Regions from separate parts of the Caballeronia sp. AZ1_KS37 genome, predicted to be linked through region 4. Evidence: predicted binding sites of a transcription regulator. Region 4 holds the regulator's gene; each other region holds the start of a gene.

Region 1 (5,718 bases), on a different contig from region 4:
AGTGGGACTCGTTATGGGCCAGCGACCCGTACATGAAGCACCGGTTCGTGCTGGACCTCCAATCGCGCACCGTGATCGCCGGCGAGGACCGCATTCGCCGTCACTGGTGGTCGATGCGTCTTGAGCACGTCGCCTATATGCAGCAAATCCTCAACGAGACGTTCGATTTGATATGGGAAGAGCCAGAGGAGTTCGGCTTTGTTCGTCAGGCCGAGATTCCATCGTGGGCAACTAAAGCTTGGCCGTGGCCGCCATTGCCCGAGGCCGAAGAGGTCGAGAAGCTGCTGGACGGCCCGGACGTTCCGCTTGAGCGCGATGATTTGGGGCGTCTTGTCTTCCCGTTCCGCTTCGTCGCCGACGGACGCAAATAGTAGCCTCCAGCAAGCCCATCCGAGGCCTGTCGGACGAACTTGCGGCACACTGCTTCTTTTCGTTGGAAGGGCGTTCGGTGGCCAAGGCATACAAACCGACGGCGGAACAGGAAGCGGTCGTCGAAGCCGCGAGAAGCGGCGGTGATCTCAAAGTCAAAGCGTACGCGGGCGCAGGCAAGACCTCGACGCTGCGGCTCGTCGCTCAGCAGCTTACCGGCCAGCGCGGCAGCTACCTCGCATTCAACAAGGAAATCGCGGACTCGGCGCGGCGCGGCTTCCCGGCCAACGTCTCAGCGCGCACTGTCCATTCGCTCGCCTATGCAAGCGCTCCCGCGTGGCTGACCGCGCGCATCAATCTGCCGTCTGAGCCACCGCATGAACTCGCTGCCCGTTATGGCTTCGGGCCAATCGAAGTGCCGACCATCACGGGAAAGAATGCGGAGGTCGCGCCGTTCGAAATTGGCCGCATGATCGCCGACGGGCTCGGCCGGTTCTGTCGATCCGCCGACCATACGCCGCAGCCCTTCCATGTACCGGTCGACGAAAAGATCCGCGACGACGCGGCCGACTGGCTGCGCGAGCAGCTCGCACCGAGCGTTGGGCGGTTGTGGGCGGAAAGCATCAACCCCCGCGGTCTGAAGGCCATACAGCCGGACGTTTATCTGAAGGTGTGGGGACAGTCCAATCCGCGTATCAACGCCGACTTCATCTTGTTCGACGAAGCCCAGGATAGCGATGGGATCATGCTGTCCGTTCTTGCCCAGCAACGACACGCGCAGACGATCTACGTGGGCGACCCGTATCAGCAGATCTACGAGTGGCGCGGCGCGGTCAACGCGATGGCACAGATCAATGCGCCAGAGCGACCGCTGACCGAATCGTTTCGTTTCGGGCCGACCTTCGCAGGACTCGCGAGTTGTGTGCTCGCACTGCTTTGGGGAATCCACCCCGATCCGCGGCCAGCCGACCATCGGCTCGATCATGGTCGAAGATCCGTCGGTACAGCCGCCCGTGGACGCGGTGCTTTGCCGCAAGAACGCGACGGCAATCTGGCAGTTCGCGGCGGGCATTGAGATGGGGCACCGGCCAGCGCTTCGCATGAATCCGAGCGAGATCATTGCTTTTGCGGACGGCGCCGATCAGTTGCTCAACGGAAGGCGCACCTTCCGACCAATCGCCCTATCGCTATTCGAAAACTGGAAAGAAGCGCAGGCTTTCGCGCGCAGCGCGGTCGGACGCGACTTGCTGCCTGTCGTCGAGATCGTCGACGATCGCGGCACCGACTACTTGCGCGCGCTCGCTCAACGCCAAACGCCAGAAGGCCAAGCTGACTATGTCATCTCGACCATCCACCGGGCGAAGGGGCTGGAATGGAAGCGGGTGCGGATCGTCAACGACTTCCGCTTCAAGATGGTCGACGGTCGGCTGACCTTGGACGAGGACGAGATGCGGCTGCTGTATGTCGCGCTCACGCGCGCGCAACACGTGCTCGACATCTCGGATGTTCGCGACGAACTGCTTCGGCTCTTCAACGTGCCGAAGGCCGCTCGCGGATAAACGCTCAGGCCGCTTTTGCCTGCAAGGCGGCGTCTCGCTCGAGCGCGGCTTTCGCGGCCGCTTTCGTCTTGCCTGCTCGTGACGGCGGCTGGCAGATGCCACACACCATCGAATGCGACGGCTCTTGGGCGTGCGCGACGAACTTGCCGCGGCAACGTGTGCAGCCCGCAAGACGCAGAATGCCGGCGTCCTTGAAACGGATGAAGGTCCAGGCGCGCGTCAGGTCCATCTGCAACGGCTCGCCGATCATGTCGAAGTGCTCGGCATAGAGCGAGTAGGCGCGAGTCAGCAGATCCACGCGGTCCAAGCCTTTGCTGTTCGCTTCGAGAAAGGCGTAGACGTTTGCGAACATCGACGTATGGATGTTCGGCGCCCACGTCAGATACCAGTCCTCCGAGAACGGCAGCATGCCCTTGGGCGGCGATGCACCCTTCACTTCTCGATACAGACGAATGAGCCGCTCACGCGAAATCGTTGGGATTTCCGATTCCAGCACTTGCATACGTGCGCCGAGCTTGATCAGCGTGATGGCGCGCATGACTTGTGCAGCTTCCTCAGCGAGGCTCTTTGAAGGCGTAGTCGTGGTCATCATCAGGCCGCCAAAAGGACGTCGTTAGCGACGGGCGACGCCACAACGTCGTGGCTGCGACCGGCGAGGCCCGCGAGCATCGCATCCGTGCTCATGCGGAAGAAGCACAGCACTTGCGACGACGACGCGAGTTTCAGCGTCTGTTCCGGCGAAAGCTTCAGAAGCATGTCTGCCATATCCACCGAGAGACCCAAGTGCGACTGTGCCGCTTCCCGGTCCGATGCCAGAACGCGTTGCGCGAGCATGAGGTACGACATGTTCAATTCGCGGATAGCACTGAGATCGGAGGTGGTGTTCATAGCGGCAGACCAGAGAGTAATTTCGACTTGCTCGTCGCGCTGTCAATCAAGGCGCGAACGAATTGTCTGATTACAAAAGCCACTTTGCAACAAATAGTTACACAGGGTAAACGTTTGCGAGGGGAACTTAGCCTTTTCGCAATCGTTGGCGCGGAATGAGATTCTTCTCCCTCTACCGCTGTCCTCACGACGGAATATTCTTCGTTCTGAGGGTCTGTGCACCCTTTGCAGCACTGATCGCGCTTGCGCGAGCACAGTCGCCCTCATCGCGGGCGGAAACCGGCGTCGCCGAAACTAGGTAAATCATACTGATTCGGCAATTAAGACTGACGTTTTACTGCGACAAGCTTACTTGCGCTGAGAAAGTTGTTGCACTTCTCCGACATACCAAAACGCTGTCCTTCCGGTAGACTACTGTACAAACATACAGTACGGGGTTCGACATGGGAGCGTTAGCCCTCGAAGACATTCATCCAAGTTTATGGCGAGGTTCGCAACTGGCCTCTGCTCGCGTGAACGTCGTGCCGTGTGGATCTGAGACGCTTGCCGCGGAACTGCCGGGAGGTGGCTGGCCCAAGGGCGCGCTGACCGATCTGCTGGTGCAGCAGCCGGGCGTGGGTGAAATGCGATTGCTGCTGCCGGCGCTGAAGGCGGTCGCGTCACGGCGCATTGCTTTTCTGCAGCCGCCTCACCGCTTTCAACCCGAAGCGGCGGCTTACTGGGGTCTGCCTGAGACGTCGATCAACGTCGTGCGCGCTCAGAAGACCGCCGATGGGCGGTGGGCGGGTGAGCAGATTCTTCGCGCGGGGACGTTCGGCGCACTGATCTTCTGGCAAACGCATGTGCGACCTGAAGCGCTACGCCGCCTGCACCTTGCCGCGCAGACGAGCGAATCGCTGTTCTTCATGGTCCGACCGCTCGCTGCTGCGAGCGATACGTCGCCTGCCCCGCTTCGCATTGCTGTACGCCCTGCGCGCGACAGCGTTTCATTGGAGTTCGTGAAGCGCCGCGGCCCGGCGCGTGACGAGCCGCTTGTCGTTGGACTGACCCATTCGCCTATCCTGTTGAATCGCCATGCAAATGTGGATCGGCGTGTATCTGCCGCACCTCAGCCGAGAAGTCTTCCAGCCGAGCTGGTCGTCCACGAGTGAGACAACTTCCGGCTTGGTCGTGCTCGATCACGAGCGTGTCGTCGCGCTCGATCAGGCAGCGCACGACGCAGGCGTTCGCGTAGGCATGCGCAAAGGCGGCGTTCTCACGCTCGCGCCCGATGCGCGCATTCACGACAAAGACGAACTGAAGGAGCGGCAGGCGGTTGCCGATGTGGCGACCGCCCTCATGCAGTTCAGCCCGCAAGTGTCGATCGCTGAGGAGCAGACGGTTCTGGTCGACGTGTCGGCGAGCTTGCGCTTGTTCGGTGGCGTTCGCGCGCTCAGACGCGCGATCCGCGCCTCGCTCTCCGCCTTCGGCTTCACGGTGCGGATGAGCGTCGCGCCCACTGGCCAGAGTGCATGGCTCATGGCCCGCTATCGCGGCGGCCGCCGTCTCTCCATCCGCTCGCTGATGCGGCAATTGCCGCGCTTGCCCGCCTTGCTGGTGTTGGAAGCGCGACGCTATGCCGACTGGTTCGATGGTCTCGGATGCACGAGCGTCGCGGACCTGCGGCGCTTGCCGCGCGCCGGTCTTAAGAAGCGCTGCGGTACCGCGCTGCTGGATACGCTTGATCGCGCCGTGGGCGAAGCGCCTGAACTCTATGAGTGGGTACAGACGCCGCCGTCGTTCAATGCACGGATCGAGTTACCGGATCGCGTCGAGCATGCGGAAGCCGTGCTCTTCGTAGCTCGACGGCTCATCGTGCAATTGACCGGTTGGCTTGCGAGCAAACAACTGGCGCTCACGCGCTTCTCAATCGAACTCGAACACGAACGCGGGCGCGCGGCGTTGCCACCAACGACGATTGAGGTCGCGCTCGCGGAACCCACGTGGCATGAGGAACACCTGACGCGCTTGCTGAAAGAGCGGCTTGGGCGCGTCGAGCTAGCGGCCGCGGTCATCGCCGTGCGCCTCGAAGTCAATGAGGTCGAAGCCGCGGAGCCGCCGTCCGACACGCTATTCCCTGAGCCAGGCGGCAGCGCGGCCGACCATAACCGGTTGATGGAACTGCTCGTCGCGCGTCTTGGCCACGAGAACGTGTTGCGCGCGGCACCTGTGGCCGACCATCGACCCGAGATCGTATCGAACTGGGTGCCGGTCGCAAGCGACGTCAAAGGCTGTCCGCTGCCCGGCGATCAGCCGCGCCCTTCATGGCTGCTCGAAACGCCCATCCAGTTGATGACGCGCCAGCACCGGCCGTTCTACGGCAGTCCGTTGCGCACGGTATCGTCTGGTGAGCGGGTCGAAGCAGGATGGTGGGGCGGCGAGCTCGTCACGCGCGATTACTTTGTCGCAGAAGCCGACGACCACACCTGCTATTGGATCTACCGTGAGCGCGTCGGTAGTCGCGCCGAAGAAGATCCTCGATGGTTCCTGCACGGTCTGTTCGGGTGAGCGATGGACGTGTACACCTCCATGCTGCCCGGCTATGCCGAGTTGCAGTGCTTCTCCAACTTCACGTTCCTGCGCGGCGCCTCGCACTCGGAAGAACTGATTCTGCGCGCCGAGCAGCTTGGCTATCTCGCGATCGCAATCACCGACGAGTGTTCGCTCGCGGGCATCGTGCGCGCGCACGTCGCCGCGAAGGAGGCCAATATCCGGCTGATCGTCGGCGCGCACTTCCAGTTGACCAATGCCGACGGCACGCCCGCCCTCGCCTTCACGGCGCTGGCCATGAACCGCAACGGCTATGGGAATCTGTCGGAACTCATCACGCTCGCGCGCACGCGCACATCGAAGGGCACCTACC
Region 2 (5,718 bases), on a different contig from region 4:
CGACGCGGAAAGCACGTTTTTATTGGTCATTTCTGCTCAGGGTTTTCACTGGTTATTACTAATAATATTGACGAGCGGATTACACGCATGCGATTCTGTTTTCGCACTCGCAACGAGGAGAAAGTGCATGGGCAAGTACGACGAGAGCGCGCGAGACGCGCTCGCCGAAGCGTTCGAACGAGACGGCTTCGTCCTGCTGCGCGATCATTTCCCGCGCGCGACGATCGACGCATGGCGCGATGCGTTCGCGCCGCTTCTGCAACCGCACGTCGATGCAGCGCGCGAGGCGTCGGCGAGCGGCAATCGCGGACCGGGCCGCTATTACGTCACGCTGCCGTTCGAAGGCGAGTTCGCGGACCCGTCGGTCTTTTGCGATGAAGACATCGTCGGGATCGTCGAACGCGTGGCCGGGCGCGATCCGGTGATGTGCCAGCTCGCCACCGACACCCCGGTGCTCGGCTCCGAGTTCCAGGACTGGCATCGCGATACGCCGCCGCTCTTCGACGATGCGCCGGAAACGCCTTCGTTTCAGCTAGCGGTGAATTTCCCGCTCGTCGATGTCGATGACCGCAACGGTCCGCTCGAAACGACGCGTGGCACGCATCGCATGTCGCGCGATGAGGCGCTGGCCGGTCTCGAAGCAGGGCGCTTCCCCGCCGAGCGCGTGCCGATGAAAGTCGGCGACGTGATGATTCGCGATGTGCGCGGCCTGCATCGCGGTACGCCGAATCTCATCGGCGAGCCGCGTCCGATGGTCGTGATCGGCTACAGCCGCGCGTGGTATTTCCGGCCCGAGGTGCATATCGACGTGCCGCGCGACGTCTTCGCCGCGTTGCCTCCGCGCGCGCGGCGGCTGCTGCGCTTCAATCCTCAGGTGGAAACGACGGCGCGCACCTTCGACGAAAGCTATCGGCAGTTTGCATATTGAGCGCCGCGCCGTCCGATCCGCTCGTCGAACTGCGTCATGGCGCGCGGCGCGTGCTGCTTGCGCCGCACGTGGGCGGATCGATCGCGGCCTTCGACGAAACGCGCGACGGACGTACGATCGACTGGTTGCGTCCCGCGACGCCCGCCGCGCTGGCCGCACGCGATCCGCTCGGCATGGCGAGCTTTCCGCTCCTGCCGTACTGCAATCGCATCCGCGATGCGCGCTTCGTGTTCGACGGTGCGCTCATCGATCTTTCCGGCGACGGCAACGCCTTTGCGCACGCGCTGCACGGCAACGCGTGGCGCTTGCCGTGGCGTGTCGGCGATGTGTCGGACGCCCGCGCGCGTCTGCAATTTTTGCACGAACCCTCGCGCGATGCCGCGCGTCACTGGCCGTTCGCATACGAGGCGACGCAGGACATCGCGCTCGATGACCACACGCTAAGCGTGACGCTCTCCGCGCGCAACCTGTCCGATCGGCCGATGCCGTTCGGCATGGGACATCACCCGTACTATCCGCGCACGCGCAATACGCGCGTTCACGCACGCGTCGCGTCGATGTGGCACAGCACGCCCGATCTGCTGCCCACGCATGCGGGCGCGCATCCGTGCGTCGATGCGATGGCGTCGCAAGAAGGCATGTCCGCCGATGCCTTCGATCTCGACAACAACTTCGCCGGTTGGTCGCGCACGGCGACGATCGCGTGGCCCGACGAACGCCGCGCGGTCACGCTCAGCGCGCAAGCGCCGTTCGATGCCCTGGTGGTGTATGCACCGAAGTCGCATCCCGATTTGCTCTGCGTTGAACCGGTGAGCAACGTGGCGGACTGGGTCAATCTCGATGTCGACCGCGCCGCGAAGGGCGGCGCGGTGCTGGAACCGGGCGAGTCGGTCAGCGCGACATTCGCCTGGACGACTCACACGGAATAAGGCGTCGCGCCTACTGACCGAAGAAAACGTTGCAGTTCGCCGGGCTGCAGTCGCTATCGCGATGTCCGCTCGCGGAGGCGGGCTTCATGCCGCCGTACGCGGAGTCGCCGCCGGAGGCTTGTTGCGGCGTCGCGGCGGTTTGCGTCTGAGATTCATCGGGCATGGCCTGCGACATGTACATCGGGCGCATCGTCTGGACGAGTTGCTGCGCATCGGCGGGCATGCCTTGCGCGTGCGCGACACCGATTCCTGACACGACCGCGCATGCTGCCATCATCGCGAGAAATTTCGGGTTGATCTTTGCCTTCATGTTCCAGCTCCTTGAAACGAATGCACAAGCAGCCGGGAACGCGAGTCTCGGACTCCTTGCCGCTTTGCCGATGGACGGATGAATGGATCGAGCGCGGGCTCGCTTCGTCCGACGCGACAAATGACGACGCACCGGGCGCGACGAATGGCGCTCGGGGATTACCTTACGGCGATGGGAAGGCGCGAGAAATCCCTATCTGGCAGGGATACCTTGGTGGGGATAGGCGTGCGGGTTTAAAGAAGAAGCACGAAAAACGCGCCCGGACTTGCGAAAGTCCGGGCGCGCCGAAACGTGGAAACTCAATACGTTTATTCCGACTTGCCGGAGGTGCCGCCCGACATGTTCGATCCCGAGCTGCCCTTCTTGTGCATCTTGCTGCTGCCCTTGGACGAATCCATCGTGTTCGAGCCCGATGCGCCCGACGTCGAGCCGGTTACACCGTTGCTGTTCGGCGTGCCCATTCCGGTGCCGCCCTGACCGGCCCCGTTGCCGCCCGCCGTGCCGCCACCCGCGCCTGCGCCACCCGCGCCGCCGCCGCCGGCACCGCCGCCCGCGCCTTGCGCGAATGCCGCGCCCGACAAGCCCAGAATCATGGCCGACACAATCAAACTTCTCTTGGCGTTCTTCATGGTTTCCTCCCGTTGATCAACGATCTCGATGCGCGCCGCCTTGCGCAAAGCTGCGGCGTCGCCGATTACATTGCGCAATCACCGTGCCGCGGGAAGAAATCGAATTGTCATGCGGTCGCCTCGTCACACCACTCGATGGCCCACGCCCGCGCGCAATGGACCGCATCCGACTCGCTCGCGAACGCATCCAGCTCGCCCGATTCGAATACTTCCGCATGCGCGGTGCGCTCGTCCGCCGGACGCGTGATGCGTGCGTGCGCGTAGTAGCTGCCGTCTTCGTCGTGATGGGCGGTGCAGTCGATGTGAAACGTCTTGTAGTCGAATCGCATGAAAGGCTCCGAAAGAGATTGCGAGGGCAGGCGCGAAGCGTGCGATGCCGTGATTACCTTTGACTCCGCGCCTCTCGTGAGGTACTGTATAAACATACAGTACCATAATCAAGATGGATCTCTCCGAAAAGCTCGAAATTCTCGCCGACGCCGCCAAATATGACGCGTCGTGTGCGAGCGGCGGCGCGCCCAAACGCGAGTCGCGCGGCATCGATGGCCTCGGCGCGAGCACCGGCTCCGGCATCTGCCACAGCTTCACGCCCGACGGGCGCTGCGTCTCGCTGCTCAAGATTTTGCTGACGAACTTTTGTCTGTACGACTGCCGGTACTGCATCAATCGCCGGTCCAGTAACGTGCCGCGTGCGCGCTTCACGCCGGAAGAAGTCGTTACGCTCACGCTGGATTTCTACCGTCGCAATTACATCGACGGGTTGTTTCTCAGTTCCGGAGTGATTCGTTCGTCGAACTACACGATGGAGCAGCTCGTTCTCGTCGCGAAATTGCTGCGTGAGCAGCACGGATTTCGCGGCTACATCCATCTGAAGACGATTCCCGATGCCGATCCAGAACTCATCGCGCAAGCGGGACGCTATGCCGACCGTCTGAGCGTGAACATCGAATTGCCGACGGAAATCAGCCTCGAGCGGCTCGCGCCGGAAAAGAGCGGCCGCACGATCAAGCTGGCGATGGGCAACATCCGCGTCGCGCGCGAGGAATCGGAAGCGGAGCCGCGCGCGCCGAAGTTCGCGCCGGCGGGGCAGAGCACGCAGATGATCGTCGGCGCCGATGAAACCGACGACCGCACGATCCTCGGCACCGCCGAAACGCTGTACGGCTCTTATCAGCTAAAGCGCGTGTATTACTCGGCGTTCAGCCCGATTCCTGACAGCCCCTCGGGCGTGCCGTCGAAAGCGCCGCCGCTCTTGCGCGAGCATCGGCTGTATCAGGCGGATTTTCTGATGCGCGGCTACGGTTTCGCCGCCGCCGAACTGCTCGGCGATGCCGGCAACCTTCCGCTCGATGTCGATCCGAAACTCGCGTGGGCGCTTGCGCATCGCGAGCGCTTTCCCGTCGATCTGAACGCCGCGCCCGCGCGCATGATCGCGCGCGTGCCGGGCATCGGCATGCGCAACGCGAAGCGCATCGTGGAGTTGCGGCGCGAGCGGCGCGTGCGCTATCACGATCTCGTGCGGCTGCGCTGCGGCATGGACAAGGTGAAGCCGTTCGTCGTCACGGCGGATTACCGGCCGCCGCTCGACGAAGCGCCTTCGGACAGTCTGCGGCGCGCGCTCGCGACCGGCCCGGTGCAGCTCTCGCTGATCTGATGCACGTCATCGCCATCGACGACGAATTCGACGCCTGGCGCGTCGCCGCGCTCGATGCGCTCGCGCAAAAGCTCCCGCCCGAATCGATCGACTGGCGTACGGCTCAGGCGGAGCCGGCGTTGTTCAACGAGTCGGCGCGATCGGCGAACGCGACGAAGGCAGCGGATGCGCCGCCTATCCGCGTGTCGCGCGAACTCGCATCGCTGCTGAAAGACGCCGCGCATTTTCGCGACGCGCGCCGCTGGAGCTTTTTATATCGCGTGCTGTGGCGCTGGGCGCAGGGCGACCGCTCGGTGGCATCGCCCGCCGATGAAGACGGCGCGCGCCTCTACAAGATGGCGAAGGCGGTGCGCCGCGCGCAGCACGACATGATCGCGTATGTGCGCTTCCGGCAGCGCGACGCGTCGCTCGGCGCGCCGGAATTCGTCGCGTGGTACGAGCCGGATCACGACGTGCTCGCGTGGGGCGCGGAGCATTTCGCCGCGCGCATGGGACGCTCGACGTGGCTCATCGCAACGCCCGACGGCGCCGCGATGTTCGATGGCGAGCGCCTGCAACTGGAGCGCGGCCGCGCGCTGGCGTCGGATCATGCGGCGGTCTTGCCGGATGCCGCCGAAGCGCTCTGGATGACCTACTACCGCAGCATCTTCAATCCGGCGCGACTGAACGAATCCGCGCTCGAACAGCATATGCCGGTGCGTTTCTGGAAAGGGCTGCCGGAAGGCGCACTGATCCCGAAGCTCGTCAGCGATGCGCGCGGCGGCGCGCGACGCGTCGCGCAGGCGCAAAACGTCGGCGCGCTCGGCGGCAAGGCGGTTCAGGTCGATGCGCTCGCAGCGCAGCCGGAGCGGGACGCGCCCACATCGCTCGATACTTGCCGCCGCTGCGATCTGTGGCGCAACGCGACGCAGGCAGTGCACGGCGCCGGTCCGTCCGATGCGCGCATCATGCTGCTCGGCGAACAGCCCGGCGATCAGGAGGATCTGAAGGGCGAGCCGTTCGTCGGACCGGCCGGGCAGCTGCTTCAGGACGCGATGCAGCGTGCCGGCGTCGTGCGCGAGCACGTCTATCTGACCAATGCGGTGAAGCACTTCAAATGGGAGCCGCGCGGCAAGCGCCGTCTGCACAAGACGCCCGCGCAGCAGGAGGTCGAAGCCTGTTCGTACTGGCTCGAACAGGAACTGCATGACGTCGGCGCGAAGGTGATCGTCACGCTCGGCGCGACCGCGTTGGCCGCGCTTTTCGGACGGCGCGCGACGCTTTCGGCG
Region 3 (5,718 bases), on a different contig from region 4:
GCAAAAAGGAGCGAGCGATGCCCCAGCAATCCTGGCAGGAACGTCGCGCGAATGGACGCGCCAGGCGCGAACGCACACCGCGGGCCGCGCAAGAGGCGATCGGCGATGCCGATCGCGATCCCATCGAGCTTTTGCGGACAAGCAGCAAAGGCCGCGTCGATGCGCTGATTCCCTTGCGTTACGGCCGCATGCTCGTTTCGCCGTTCACGTTTTATCGCGGCAGCGCGATCCTTCAGGCGCACGACCTGGCCGGCACACCGGACAGCGGCATCGCCATTCAGATCTGCGGCGACTGTCATCTTTCCAACTTTGGCGGCTTCGCAACGCCGGAGCGCGCGCTCATTTTCGATCTCAACGACTTCGACGAAACCGCGCCCGGTCCGTGGGAATGGGATTTGAAACGGTTGGTCGCGAGCTTCACGATCGCCGGCCGGCATCTCGGCCACGGCGATCTGGCTGCGGACGAGTTCGCGTTTGTCGCCGCGCGCAGCTATCAGACGCATCTGCGCGAGTACGCTGAAATGAGCGTGCTCGATCTCTGGTACGAGCGCATCACCTTCGATCGCATGTACCAGGCCGTGCAGAGCGAAGACGCGCGGCGGCGCATCAAGCGCGGCATCGAACGGGCTTCGCGCCGCACGCACGAAACGATGCTGCCGAAACTCGCCGACCGAACCGGCGACACGTGGCGCATTCGCGATGCGCCGCCTGCCGTGTTTCACATCCACGGCAAGAGCACGCTGATCGATAAGAACGACGGCTGGATGACGCTCAAAGCCAGTCGTGAAGATGCGCTCGCGACGCTCGTGCGCGATTATGTCGCGACGCTTACGCCGGAGCGCGCGAGATTGCTGTCGCAATTCAGCCTGCAGGACGTCGCGTTCAAGGTGGTCGGCGTGGGCAGCGTCGGCACGCGCTGCCTCGTTTTGCTGCTCACGGATCATCACGACAAGCCGCTTTTCCTGCAGATGAAGGAGGCATCGACGTCGGTCGTCGCGAGATTCACGAAACATGCGAAGCACGCCGACGATATCAAACACGACGGGCACCGCGTCGTTCACGGACAACGTCTGATGCAGGCCGCCACGGACCCGTTTCTCGGCTGGGCGACCGGACCGCTCGGGCGCACGCTCTACATCCGCCAGTTACGCGACATGAAAATTTCCGCAGAACTCGATACTTTCAGCGACGACGTCTTTCGCGAGTACGCCGTGCTTTGCGGCTGGGCGCTTGCCCGCGCGCACGCGAAGTCCGGCGGATGCGCGCCGGAAATCTCGGGCTACCTGGGCAACAGCGATCGAATGGCCGACGTTCTAGTGCGCTACGGTCGCGCCTACGCGGATCAGGTGGAAAAGGACTACGAGGTGTTTCGCGTTGCGTGCCGGGACGGCAAGCTCGAATCGCGTTCGGATGCGGACATCGCGGCGGAGTTCGCGCCGTGAAACGATCCGCTGCGCGATGACATGAACCGGGGCACGCGGGTTCAGTCGCGTGCCGCGGGATGCGTCAATGCGCAGCGCTGACTGCTCGCGGCCGATTCTGTCGCGATGCGCGCTCGTAGGCGTCTACGGCGAAGGCGAAAACGGCGGGCAAGGCATCCGAGGATGCAACGTCGACGACGTCATCGGTTTCGGGGAAATGAAAGTCATCGGGACGCGCGAACAGCTCGCGCAAGGCGGCTTCGTGTCGTCCCGCGAATCCGAGGTCCGCGACGGCCTCCGCCTCGATGGCATGCAACAGCCGCCAGGTCAGCGGCACTCCTTTATCGATGTAACGCCCCGCGATCTGACGCGTGATGCGCTCGAGGTCATGCACCGCGCGGGCGAACTGCCTTCTGCTCAGGTTTTCACCATTCGACTCCATGATCCACCCCTTCCGGCCGGTCTTATTGTACTGTACAAATATACAGTACTTGTTGCAATGAAAATAGCGTCGCGCTAGTCGAACCGGGTGTATGTGCGATTCCGCCTACGTGCGTTTCAGACATGCGCGGCTATGCGCGCCTGCCGACAAAGCGCATCGTTTAACCGTGCTTGGGAAACTCCTGAGCGGAACGCGCAGGCAGTTTCTGCGTTCGTTCGACGGCACCGCGCGGCCAACAGCGCTGCAAACCACGGGAGAACTGACATGAACAAGGATCAAGCCGAAGGCGTTGGCAAGCAGGTCAAGGGAAAGATCAACGAGGGCGTCGGCAAAATGACGGGGGACACGGCTCAGGAAGCCAAGGGCGACATGCAGCAAGCAGCCGGCAAGGTCCAAAAAGGCGTGGGCGATGCACGCGAGGATCTGAAGGACAGCGTGAAAAAGAACCCGTAAGACGGGCCAACCGGCGCCGCGACTCCGGCGCCGCTTTGAGCGGGACGTGCTCGATGCGTCCCGTTTTTATTGGCGGGCGCACGGCGGCGCGCCGACTTTATGCGCAAAAAGTTCCGGACGCTCAACGCATCAGCCGTGGATGACGACGAGCAACGCCTTGGCCTCCGCGCGCCCGACATTCCGGATCGCGTGCGCCTCGTCCGCGGCATACCGCGCGGTTTCCCCCGCCTTCAGACGACGCGTCGCACCCGACGCATCGACCTCAATGGAACCGTTCAGCACTGTGAGATGCTCGCGCGTTCCCGGTTCGTGCGCATTCGACGTGAGCGCGGCGCCCGATTGCAGGGTAAGTTCGTACCACTCGAACTTGCCGGCGAGTTCAATCGGTCCCCACACGCGCAACTGATAGCCGCCGTTGTCCCCACTCAGGGTCGGTATTTCGTGCAGCCCCGAAACGCGGATCGCTTCGGCGGGCCTTTGCTGCGCGAACAATTGGTCGAGGCTGATGCCGAGCGCATTGGTCAGTCGCCACGCGACGGCGATCGTCGGATTGGCCTTGTCGCGCTCGATCTCCGACAGCATCGACTTCGACACGCCGGCCGCGCGCGACAGATCGTCGAGGGTCAGCTTCCGTTCGCTGCGCAAGCGTTGAATGATCTCTCCGACGCGCGGCGGTGTTGCGCCTGCGCCCGCGAGATCGGCTGCTTTTCCCTCTGAACCCGTGCTTGCCATGAATCGACCAATCCCGTAAAGTGTTCGGCATATCGGAAATGCGTTCGAAATATCGAACATGTCCGATGCGATGGATGCACTATAACAGGGCTAAGGACGGCGCGCGCGAGTCACGAGGCGCGGATTGCATTGGCAGGCCCAGAACAAGGATTGCGATGAAAGACCGATATCTCTCCCATTTGCGTTCGACGCTCGACGAAATTCGCGCTGCGGGGTTCTACAAGACAGAGCGCGTCATCGCGAGTCCGCAGTCGTCGGACATTCGGCTCGCGAACGGCGCGGCGGTGCTTAACTTCTGCGCGAACAACTACCTGGGTCTCGCGGACGATCGCCGGCTGATCGAGGCCGCGAAGGACGGACTGGACGCCGATGGTTTCGGCATGGCGTCCGTGCGTTTCATCTGCGGCACGCAGACCGTGCACAAGGAACTCGAACAGGCGATCGCGCGTTTTCTCGAAACGGACGACGCCATTCTTTATTCGAGTTGCTTCGATGCAAACGGCGGCCTCTTCGAAACGCTGCTGACCGAAGAAGACGCGATCATCAGCGACGAACTGAATCACGCCAGCATCATCGACGGCGTGCGGCTCTCGAAGGCCCGGCGTCTGCGCTATAAGAACAACGACCTCGCCGATCTGGAAGCGCGTCTTCAGGAAGCCGATGCAGCCGGCGCACGCTTCAAGCTGATCGCGACCGACGGGGTTTTTTCGATGGACGGCATCATCGCCAACCTTTCCGGCATCTGCGATCTCGCTGACCGTTACGGTGCGCTCGTCATGGTCGACGATTCCCACGCCGTCGGCTTCATCGGCGAGAACGGGCGCGGAACCCCGGAGCAATGCGGCGTGCTCGATCGCGTCGACATCATTACCGGCACGCTCGGCAAGGCGCTTGGCGGCGCGTCAGGCGGCTATGTCGCCGCGCATAAGGAAGTCATCGATTTGCTGCGTCAGCGCAGCCGGCCGTATCTTTTCTCGAACACGTTGGCACCGAACATCGCCGCGGCATCGCTGAAAGTGCTTGAACTGCTCGCGAGCGACGAAGGCGCGACGTTGCGCCGGCGCGTCCGCGAGAACGGGGCGCACTTCCGCAAGGCGATGTCCGCGCTCGGCTTCGATCTTGTCCCCGGTGAACATCCGATCATTCCGGTCATGCTCGGCGACGCTCAACTCGCGTCCAAGATGGCTGATGCGCTGCTCGACGAAGGCGTCTATGTGATTGGCTTTTCCTACCCTGTGGTGCCGAAAGGACGCGCGCGCATCCGGACGCAGATGAGCGCGGCACACACGCCGGAACAGATCGATCGTGCAGTCGATGCGTTCGCTCGCGTCGGCCGATCCCTCGGCGTCATCGGCTGACTTTATGCGCATAAAGGCCCGCGACCTTCGAAGCAGCATCATCAAGACCAAACGCCAGGATCAAACGCCAGGATCAAACGCAATGAAAGCCCTCGCCAAACTCGAACGCGCACCCGGCCTCACCCTGACGCGCGTGAAGCGACCCGAAGTCGGTCACAACGACGTTCTTATCCGCATCCGGAAGACGGCGATCTGCGGCACCGACATCCACATCTGGAAATGGGACGAATGGGCGCAGAAGACGATTCCGGTGCCGATGCATGTCGGTCACGAGTACGTCGGCGAGATCGTGGAGATGGGACAGGAAGTACGCGGCTTCGCCATCGGCGATCGCGTGTCGGGCGAAGGCCATATCACATGCGGTTTTTGTCGTAACTGCCGCGCGGGCCGTCGTCACCTGTGCCGCAACACGGTCGGCGTGGGCGTGAATCGTGAAGGCGCATTTGCGGAGTTTCTCGTGATCCCGGCGTTCAACGCGTTCAAGATTCCGCCTGACATTTCCGACGATCTCGCTGCGATCTTCGATCCCTTCGGCAACGCGACGCACACCGCCCTTTCATTCAATCTCGTCGGCGAGGATGTGCTGATTACCGGCGCCGGGCCGATCGGCGTGATGGCTGCGGCGATCGCGCGGCACGTCGGCGCGCGCAACGTCGTCATCACCGATGTGAACGACTATCGGCTCGAACTTGCCCGCAAGATGGGCGCGACGCGCGCGGTCAACGTGGCCAACGAAAACCTGCGCGACGTGATGAGCGAACTCGGCATGACCGAAGGATTCGACGTGGGCCTGGAAATGTCCGGCGTGCCGAGCGCATTCACGGCGATGCTCGAATCGATGAATCACGGCGGCAAGGTCGCACTGCTCGGCATTCCGCCGGCGCAGACCGCCATCGACTGGAATCAGGTGATTTTCAAGGGACTCGAAATCAAGGGCATCTACGGACGCGAGATGTTCGAGACCTGGTACAAGATGGTCGCGATGCTGCAAAGCGGCCTCGATCTCTCCCCGATCCTCACGCACACGTTTCCCGTCGACGACTATCAGCGCGCATTCGACACGATGCTTTCCGGCAACAGCGGCAAGGTCGTGCTCGACTGGACCGCCGTCGCGGCCTGAGCGGCACGCATCACGGCGCGTTGTCCGCAGACGCCTTCGAAAATTCGGCCTGAATGGCGACGTGCACATCGTCGCCGACGGCCGGATACCACGTCGTCAGTCCGAACTGAGCGCGGCTGAAATGTCCGTCGGCGGAGAAGCCCAGCGTTTCCTGCTTCGTGAGCGGATTGACCGCGTGACCGTTGAACGTCA
Region 4 (5,718 bases):
ATGATCTGCACGTCGTGCGCGGCGAGCCACGGGCTGAACCATCCTTGCGCGCCGAACATCAGCACGTAGACGAGACCCGAGATGACCGGCGACACCGAGAACGGCAAGTCGATGAGCGTCGTCAGGAGCGCCTTGCCGCGAAACTCGAACTTCGCGATCGCCCACGACGCCGCCAGTCCGAAGACGACATTCAGCGGCACGGCGATCGCGGCGGTGATCAGCGTGAGCTTGATCGCGGACCACGCGTCGGGATCCTTCAGCGACTCGAAGTAATAGTCGATGCCCTTGGCGAACGCCTGCACGAACACCGCGACGAGCGGCACGACGAGAAAGAACGCGAGAAACGCGAGTGCGATACCGGTCAGGAGCCATCGCACGGCGCGCGGCTCGGTGACGGGATTGAGGCCGTGCGCGTCGCGCTGTGTCGTCGTCTGCAATGGAAGCACCTTGCTCATGCCGTTTCTCCCGCTGCCAGGGAGACGTTGACCGGCGCCGCGCCCGTCTTGCTCGTGCGGCGCTGCAGCCACCATTGCAGCGTGTTGATCAACAGAAGCATGAGGAACGACACGCACAGCATCACGACGGCGAGCGCGGTCGCGCCGGCATAGTCGTACTGTTCGAGCTTCGTGATGATGAGCAGCGACGTGATCTCCGACTTCATCGGCACGTTGCCCGCGATGAAAATCACCGAGCCGTATTCGCCCAACGCGCGCGCGAACGCGAGTGCGAAGCCCGTCAGCAGCGCCGGAAAGAGCGACGGCAGCACGACGCGCCGGAACGTGAGCCAGCGCGTCGCGCCGAGGCACGCGGCGGCTTCTTCCTGCTCGCGCTCGAAGTCTTCGAGCACGGGCTGCACGGTACGCACGACGAACGGCAGGCCGATGAACGTCAGCGCGACGAGCACGCCGAGCGGCGTGAACGCGACCTTGATGCCGAGCGGCGCGAGATATTGCCCGATCCAGCCATTGCCCGCGTAGACCGCGGCGAGCGAAATGCCGGCGACCGACGTCGGCAGCGCGAACGGCAGGTCGACCATCGCATCGACGATGCGCTTGAACGGGAACGTGTAGCGCACGAGCACCCACGCGACGAGAAAACCGAACACCGCGTTGATGAGCGCGCCGCCGAGCGCCGCGCCGAACGTCAGCCGATACGATGCGAGCACGCGCGGCGACGTCACCGCGCGCACGAACTGCGCCCAGTCGAGCGTCGCCGTCTTAGCGAAGGTGGCGGCAAGCGGAATCAGCACCACGAGGCTCAGATAAGCCACCGTGATGCCGAGTGTCAGGCCGAAACCGGGTAGCGCGCTCGGTTTCCTGAATGTGAGAGTCGTCATCCTTGAATCATCCTTTTTGCGCGCGGGGTGGGCGCGCGTTGCTGCTTCGGGCGCGCGGCGTCTTGAACGCGCCGCGTCGCCGGTTGACGCTTATTGCGGCTGATAGATCGAATCGAACACGCCGCCATCCGCGAAATGCGTCTTCTGCGCCTTGGTCCAGCCGCCGAAGGTGTCGTCGATGGTATAGAGCTTCAGCTTCGGAAACTGCTTCGTCAGATCGGCGGGCACCTTGTCCGAACGCGGCCGATAGAAATTGCGCGCGGCGATCTGCTGCCCTTCGTCGCTATACAGATACTTGAGATACGCTTCGGCGAGCTTGCGCGTGCCGTGTTTGTCGACGACCTTGTCGACCACCGCGACCGGCGGCTCCGCCAGAATGCTCACGGACGGCACCACGATCTCGAACTTGTCCGGACCGAATTCCTTCAGGGACAGGAACGCCTCGTTTTCCCACGCGATGAGCACGTCGCCCTGACCGCGCTGCACGAAGCTCGTCGTCGCGCCGCGCGCGCCGGAATCCAGCACGCCGGCGTTCTTGTAGAGCTTCGTCACGAACTCCTTGGCGGTCTGCTCGTTGCCGCCCGGCTTGTGCTGCGCGTACGCCCACGCCGCGAGGTAGTTCCAGCGCGCGCCGCCCGATGTCTTCGGATTCGGCGTGACGATCGACACGCCCGGCTTCGTCAGATCGTCCCAGTCCTTGATGTGCTTCGGATTGCCCTTGCGCACGAGAAACACGATCGTCGACGTGTACGGCGATGCGTTGTCCGGCAGGCGCTTCTGCCAGTCCGCGCCGACGAGTCCCTTGCCCGCGAGCGCGTCGATGTCATAAGCGAGCGCGAGCGTAACGACGTCCGCCTGCAGTCCGTCGATGACCGCGCGCGCCTGGCCGCCCGACCCGCCATGCGACTGCTTGAAGGTTACGGTCTCGCCCGTCTCCGCCTTCCACTTTTTCGCGAAAGCCTGATTGAAGTCCTGATACAGCTCGCGGGTCGGGTCGTAGGAAACGTTCAGAAACGACGTATCCGCCTGCGCCGGCGCCGTCATGATCAAACCCGCCGCGCCAAGCGTCGCCGCAGCAAGAAGCCGTCGCAATCCCGTGTTGATGCTTTGCATTCCCCGTTCTCCGTCTTATCGAATTGACGGAATGAGTCTAACGAGGCCTCTATATGATTGAAAATAATCGTTATTCACTTTTTTATACGTAAAACTGCTAAGAACGATATTCCTGGATGGAAGAAGCGCCGGCGGGCGCGATTCGACGGTGCGGAGGCTTCGTGGCCGCGAACTTAAAGTAAAGCTTGAAAAGCGCCAAATACTGTATAAAAATACAGTCACCTGTCCATTCATACAGTGCATCAGGGGCTCGAGCCAGTGACCAAAACATCAAAACTTACCGCGCGGCAGCAGCAGGTGTTCGAACTCATCCAGCGCGCGATCGACCGCACGGGCTTTCCGCCCACGCGCGCCGAGATCGCGGCGGAGCTCGGCTTCAGTTCGGCCAATTCCGCCGAGGAGCACCTCAGGGCGCTGGCCCGCAAGGGCGTCATCGAGCTGGCGGCGGGTTCGTCGCGCGGCATCCGGCTGCTCGGCGATGCATCTCGCATCGATCGGTCCGAGGAGCTGCCGCATCAGTTCACGCTGCCGCATCAGAGCATCATGCAATTGTCTCTGCCGCTCGTCGGCCGGGTCGCGGCGGGGAGTCCTATCCTCGCGCAAGAGCACATCTCGCAGCACTATGCGTGTGACCCCGCGCTCTTCTCCAGCAAGCCGGACTATCTGTTGAAGGTGCGCGGCCTCTCGATGCGCGACGCAGGCATTCTCGACGGCGATCTTCTCGCCGTGCAAAAGCGCAACGAAGCGAAAGACGGACAGATCGTCGTCGCGCGTCTTGGCGACGACGTCACGGTCAAGCGCTGGAAACGGCGCGCGGACGGCGTCGAACTGATCGCCGAAAACCCCGAGTATGAAAACATCTTCGTGCGCGCCGGCAGCGGCGATTTCGCGCTTGAAGGCATTGCCGTCGGGCTGATCCGCTCCGGCGAGTTCTGATGTTGGCCCGCGAACGGGCAAGGCACGAAAGTCGAAGCACATTACTTTCGCACCGAGACACGAAATGTCTCATTGACATCGCAAGATAGCCTCACCAACCGCTTTCGACACCTGATTCAGGCGTCTCACAACACAACAAGCATGACGGCCACCGCGCGCGGTGCGCCGCGGTGCGTCCTATCGTCTGGAGAGTCATCATGGAACGTTTTGCCCGTCTGCTGCCCTTCCGTCAATTCGGCCGCCTGCGCCATCTGCGCACGCTGATCGCCTGCGGCATGCCGCGCGCCGAAGCCACGCCCGATCTCTTCAACGAAATGCCCGCGTTGCCGTCCCGTCAGCCGGCCTTCGCTCGCGTTTCCCTCAACAGCACGGTGCACGCCGAGGCCGAGCAGCGCGCGCCAGTGCGCGTGTATCGCGGGCAATCGCGCGTGATTCTGGTGGGCAAGATCGACGAGGTTTCGCGCATGATCGACCGCTGCATCGCCGAGGAAAATGCCGGGCTGGCCGGCGGAATCCTCGCCTGAATGGAACGCCATCGCACGCACGACGTGAATTCACGGGATTTAACCGGCGCCCGCGCGGTCAATCCGTAATTCACGTTTTGCAAGAGGCTTGGCCCAAGCATGTCCCGCACTACCCGTTCTATTGTCGTTACGCTCGTCGTCCTCGTTATCGTCGCGGTGCTCGGTTTCGTTTACGCATCGCCTTACATCGCACTCGATCGCGTGAAGCGCGCGGCCGATGCGCGCGATGCGCAAACCGTCAACGAATACGTCGATTTTCCGGCGTTGCGCGCGAGCCTCAAGGACCAGATCGCGGCGCTGCTCACGCGTCGCGTGGATATTCAAAAGAGCGGGAATCCGCTCGCGATCATCGGTGCGATGATCGGCGCGGCGCTCGTCGGTCCGCTGGTGGATTCGTATGCCACACCGGACGGCGTCGCGGCGATTCTGAACGGCATCCCGCCGCGCGGCGATCCGGGCGAGCGTCCGCCGCAAGCTGGCGACGGCGCACCAGCGAATGCGGGGAATGGGCCCGCGTCCGGCGTCACGACCGCACGGCAGCCGCCGAAAGAGCCACCTCAGACGACGGCGGGTTATCGAAGCCTGAACACGTTCGTCGTCACGTATCAACACGGCGCCGGCGATGCGCGATACTCCGCGATCTTCCACCGCAACGGGCTCGTGTCGTGGAAGCTCGTCGCGGTCGATCTCAACGGTTGACGCGTCAAGCGTCGCGGTTCACGCTTCGCACCGCATCACGCCCCGGCTTCGGCCTTGACGGGCTTCGCCGCGTACGCCGCTTCGTCTTCCGCTTCGGCCGATTCACCGGCCTGACAGACGGCAACCAGGATGCTGCACTTCACGCGATCCAGCAGCGGCGTGTTGCCCGCGCCCATCCACCAGCGCGCGAGGCCGCTGCGGCAGCGATGCCCGACGACGACGAGATCGACCTGAAGGCTGTCGGCGAGCGCCGCGATTTCGTCGATCGGATGGCCGAACGCGAAATGTCCCTGTGCCTGAAGGCCACGCTCGCGCAGCCATTCGACGCCCTCTTGCAGGATGTCGCGCGCGGCCTCTTCGAAGCGTCCGCAGGCCATGTCGGTTAGCAGTCCGGCGCTCTGCGCGATGCTCGAGCGCATATCCACCACCGCGAGCACATGCGTCTCCGCATTCAGGTCGAGCGCGAGATTGGCGCCCTGACGCAGTGCCTTGCGGCCTTCTCTGGAGCCGTCGTAGCACAGCAGGATTTTTCGGTAGCTCTCCATCTTGACCTCCCTGGCCAACGTGCCGTTGAGCGCGACTTGCCCGCGGCGTTGATTCATCATCGTGCGTCGTCCCATGGGAGACAACGCTGGAAAACGCTTACCGGCGCGAACACGCTAGCTCGCACCGTGCCAGAACCACAAAAACGTCGACGGACAAGCCTCTGGCACTTTCGGCCGGAACCGGTTCGACGCGCCCCGCACCGGTTTGACACGCGCGCGCAGCATGCGGTTGCACGCCAAGCGCCGCCTTGGTGCAATGGATTACACTAGCCCGCTGGATTTCCCTCATCCGGCTTTCCCTGCGCACAGATGCATGACTGATCAATCTTTGCAACAAAGCGCTACACGCGACGCCGATGGAAACCGCGCACCCGCCATCGAATTCAGCGAAGTAAGGAAGCACTACGGCGAGCGCACGGTCGTCGACGGCCTGTCGTTCGATGTGCGGCCCGGCGAATGCTTCGGACTGCTCGGACCGAACGGCGCGGGCAAGACGACGACGCTCAAGATGCTGCTCGGCATCACTTCGCCCGATAGCGGCGCGATCCGTCTCGTCGGCGAGCCG

The links. The regulator LexA, encoded in region 4, represses DNA repair genes until DNA is damaged. The targets are predictions, from matches to a motif close to ACTGTATNNNNATACAGT.
Region 1: imuA (translesion DNA synthesis-associated protein ImuA) is a predicted target of LexA. The motif match lies at 3,230-3,247, and genes of this name have one in related genera.
Region 2: NCS00_RS20865 (putative DNA modification/repair radical SAM protein) is a predicted target of LexA. The motif match lies at 3,209-3,226, and genes of this name have one in related genera.
Region 3: NCS00_RS20420 (DUF2471 family protein) is a predicted target of LexA. The motif match lies at 1,893-1,910, and genes of this name have one in related genera.

Annotation. Positions count from the first base shown of each region.
Region 1 is NZ_JALQDP010000043.1:212,536-218,253, forward strand. It holds gene NCS00_RS30070 (hypothetical protein) at 33-371, shown strand; partial or broken gene NCS00_RS30075 (3'-5' exonuclease) at 449-1,928, shown strand; gene flhC (flagellar transcriptional regulator FlhC) at 1,933-2,517, opposite strand; gene NCS00_RS30085 (flagellar transcriptional regulator FlhD) at 2,520-2,816, opposite strand; gene imuA (translesion DNA synthesis-associated protein ImuA) at 3,260-3,967, shown strand; gene NCS00_RS30095 (Y-family DNA polymerase) at 3,891-5,363, shown strand; gene NCS00_RS30100 (error-prone DNA polymerase) at 5,367-5,718, shown strand, end outside.
Region 2 is NZ_JALQDP010000034.1:51,327-57,044, forward strand. It holds gene NCS00_RS20840 (phytanoyl-CoA dioxygenase family protein) at 128-928, shown strand; gene NCS00_RS20845 (aldose 1-epimerase) at 925-1,857, shown strand; gene NCS00_RS20850 (hypothetical protein) at 1,868-2,167, opposite strand; gene NCS00_RS20855 (hypothetical protein) at 2,476-2,796, opposite strand; gene NCS00_RS20860 (hypothetical protein) at 2,904-3,125, opposite strand; gene NCS00_RS20865 (putative DNA modification/repair radical SAM protein) at 3,239-4,450, shown strand; gene NCS00_RS20870 (UdgX family uracil-DNA binding protein) at 4,450-5,718, shown strand, end outside.
Region 3 is NZ_JALQDP010000033.1:114,361-120,078, reverse strand. It holds gene NCS00_RS20425 (DUF2252 domain-containing protein) at 18-1,442, shown strand; gene NCS00_RS20420 (DUF2471 family protein) at 1,507-1,863, opposite strand; gene NCS00_RS20415 (CsbD family protein) at 2,128-2,316, shown strand; gene NCS00_RS20410 (helix-turn-helix domain-containing protein) at 2,446-3,048, opposite strand; gene NCS00_RS20405 (glycine C-acetyltransferase) at 3,204-4,406, shown strand; gene tdh (L-threonine 3-dehydrogenase) at 4,489-5,526, shown strand; gene NCS00_RS20395 (YceI family protein) at 5,537-5,718, opposite strand, start outside.
Region 4 is NZ_JALQDP010000006.1:104,233-109,950, reverse strand. It holds gene cysW (sulfate ABC transporter permease subunit CysW) at 1-455, opposite strand, end outside; gene cysT (sulfate ABC transporter permease subunit CysT) at 452-1,336, opposite strand; gene NCS00_RS06725 (sulfate ABC transporter substrate-binding protein) at 1,427-2,449, opposite strand; gene lexA (transcriptional repressor LexA) at 2,708-3,385, shown strand; gene NCS00_RS06715 (hypothetical protein) at 3,583-3,909, shown strand; gene NCS00_RS06710 (DUF2939 domain-containing protein) at 4,009-4,608, shown strand; gene NCS00_RS06705 (universal stress protein) at 4,644-5,153, opposite strand; gene nodI (nodulation factor ABC transporter ATP-binding protein NodI) at 5,467-5,718, shown strand, end outside.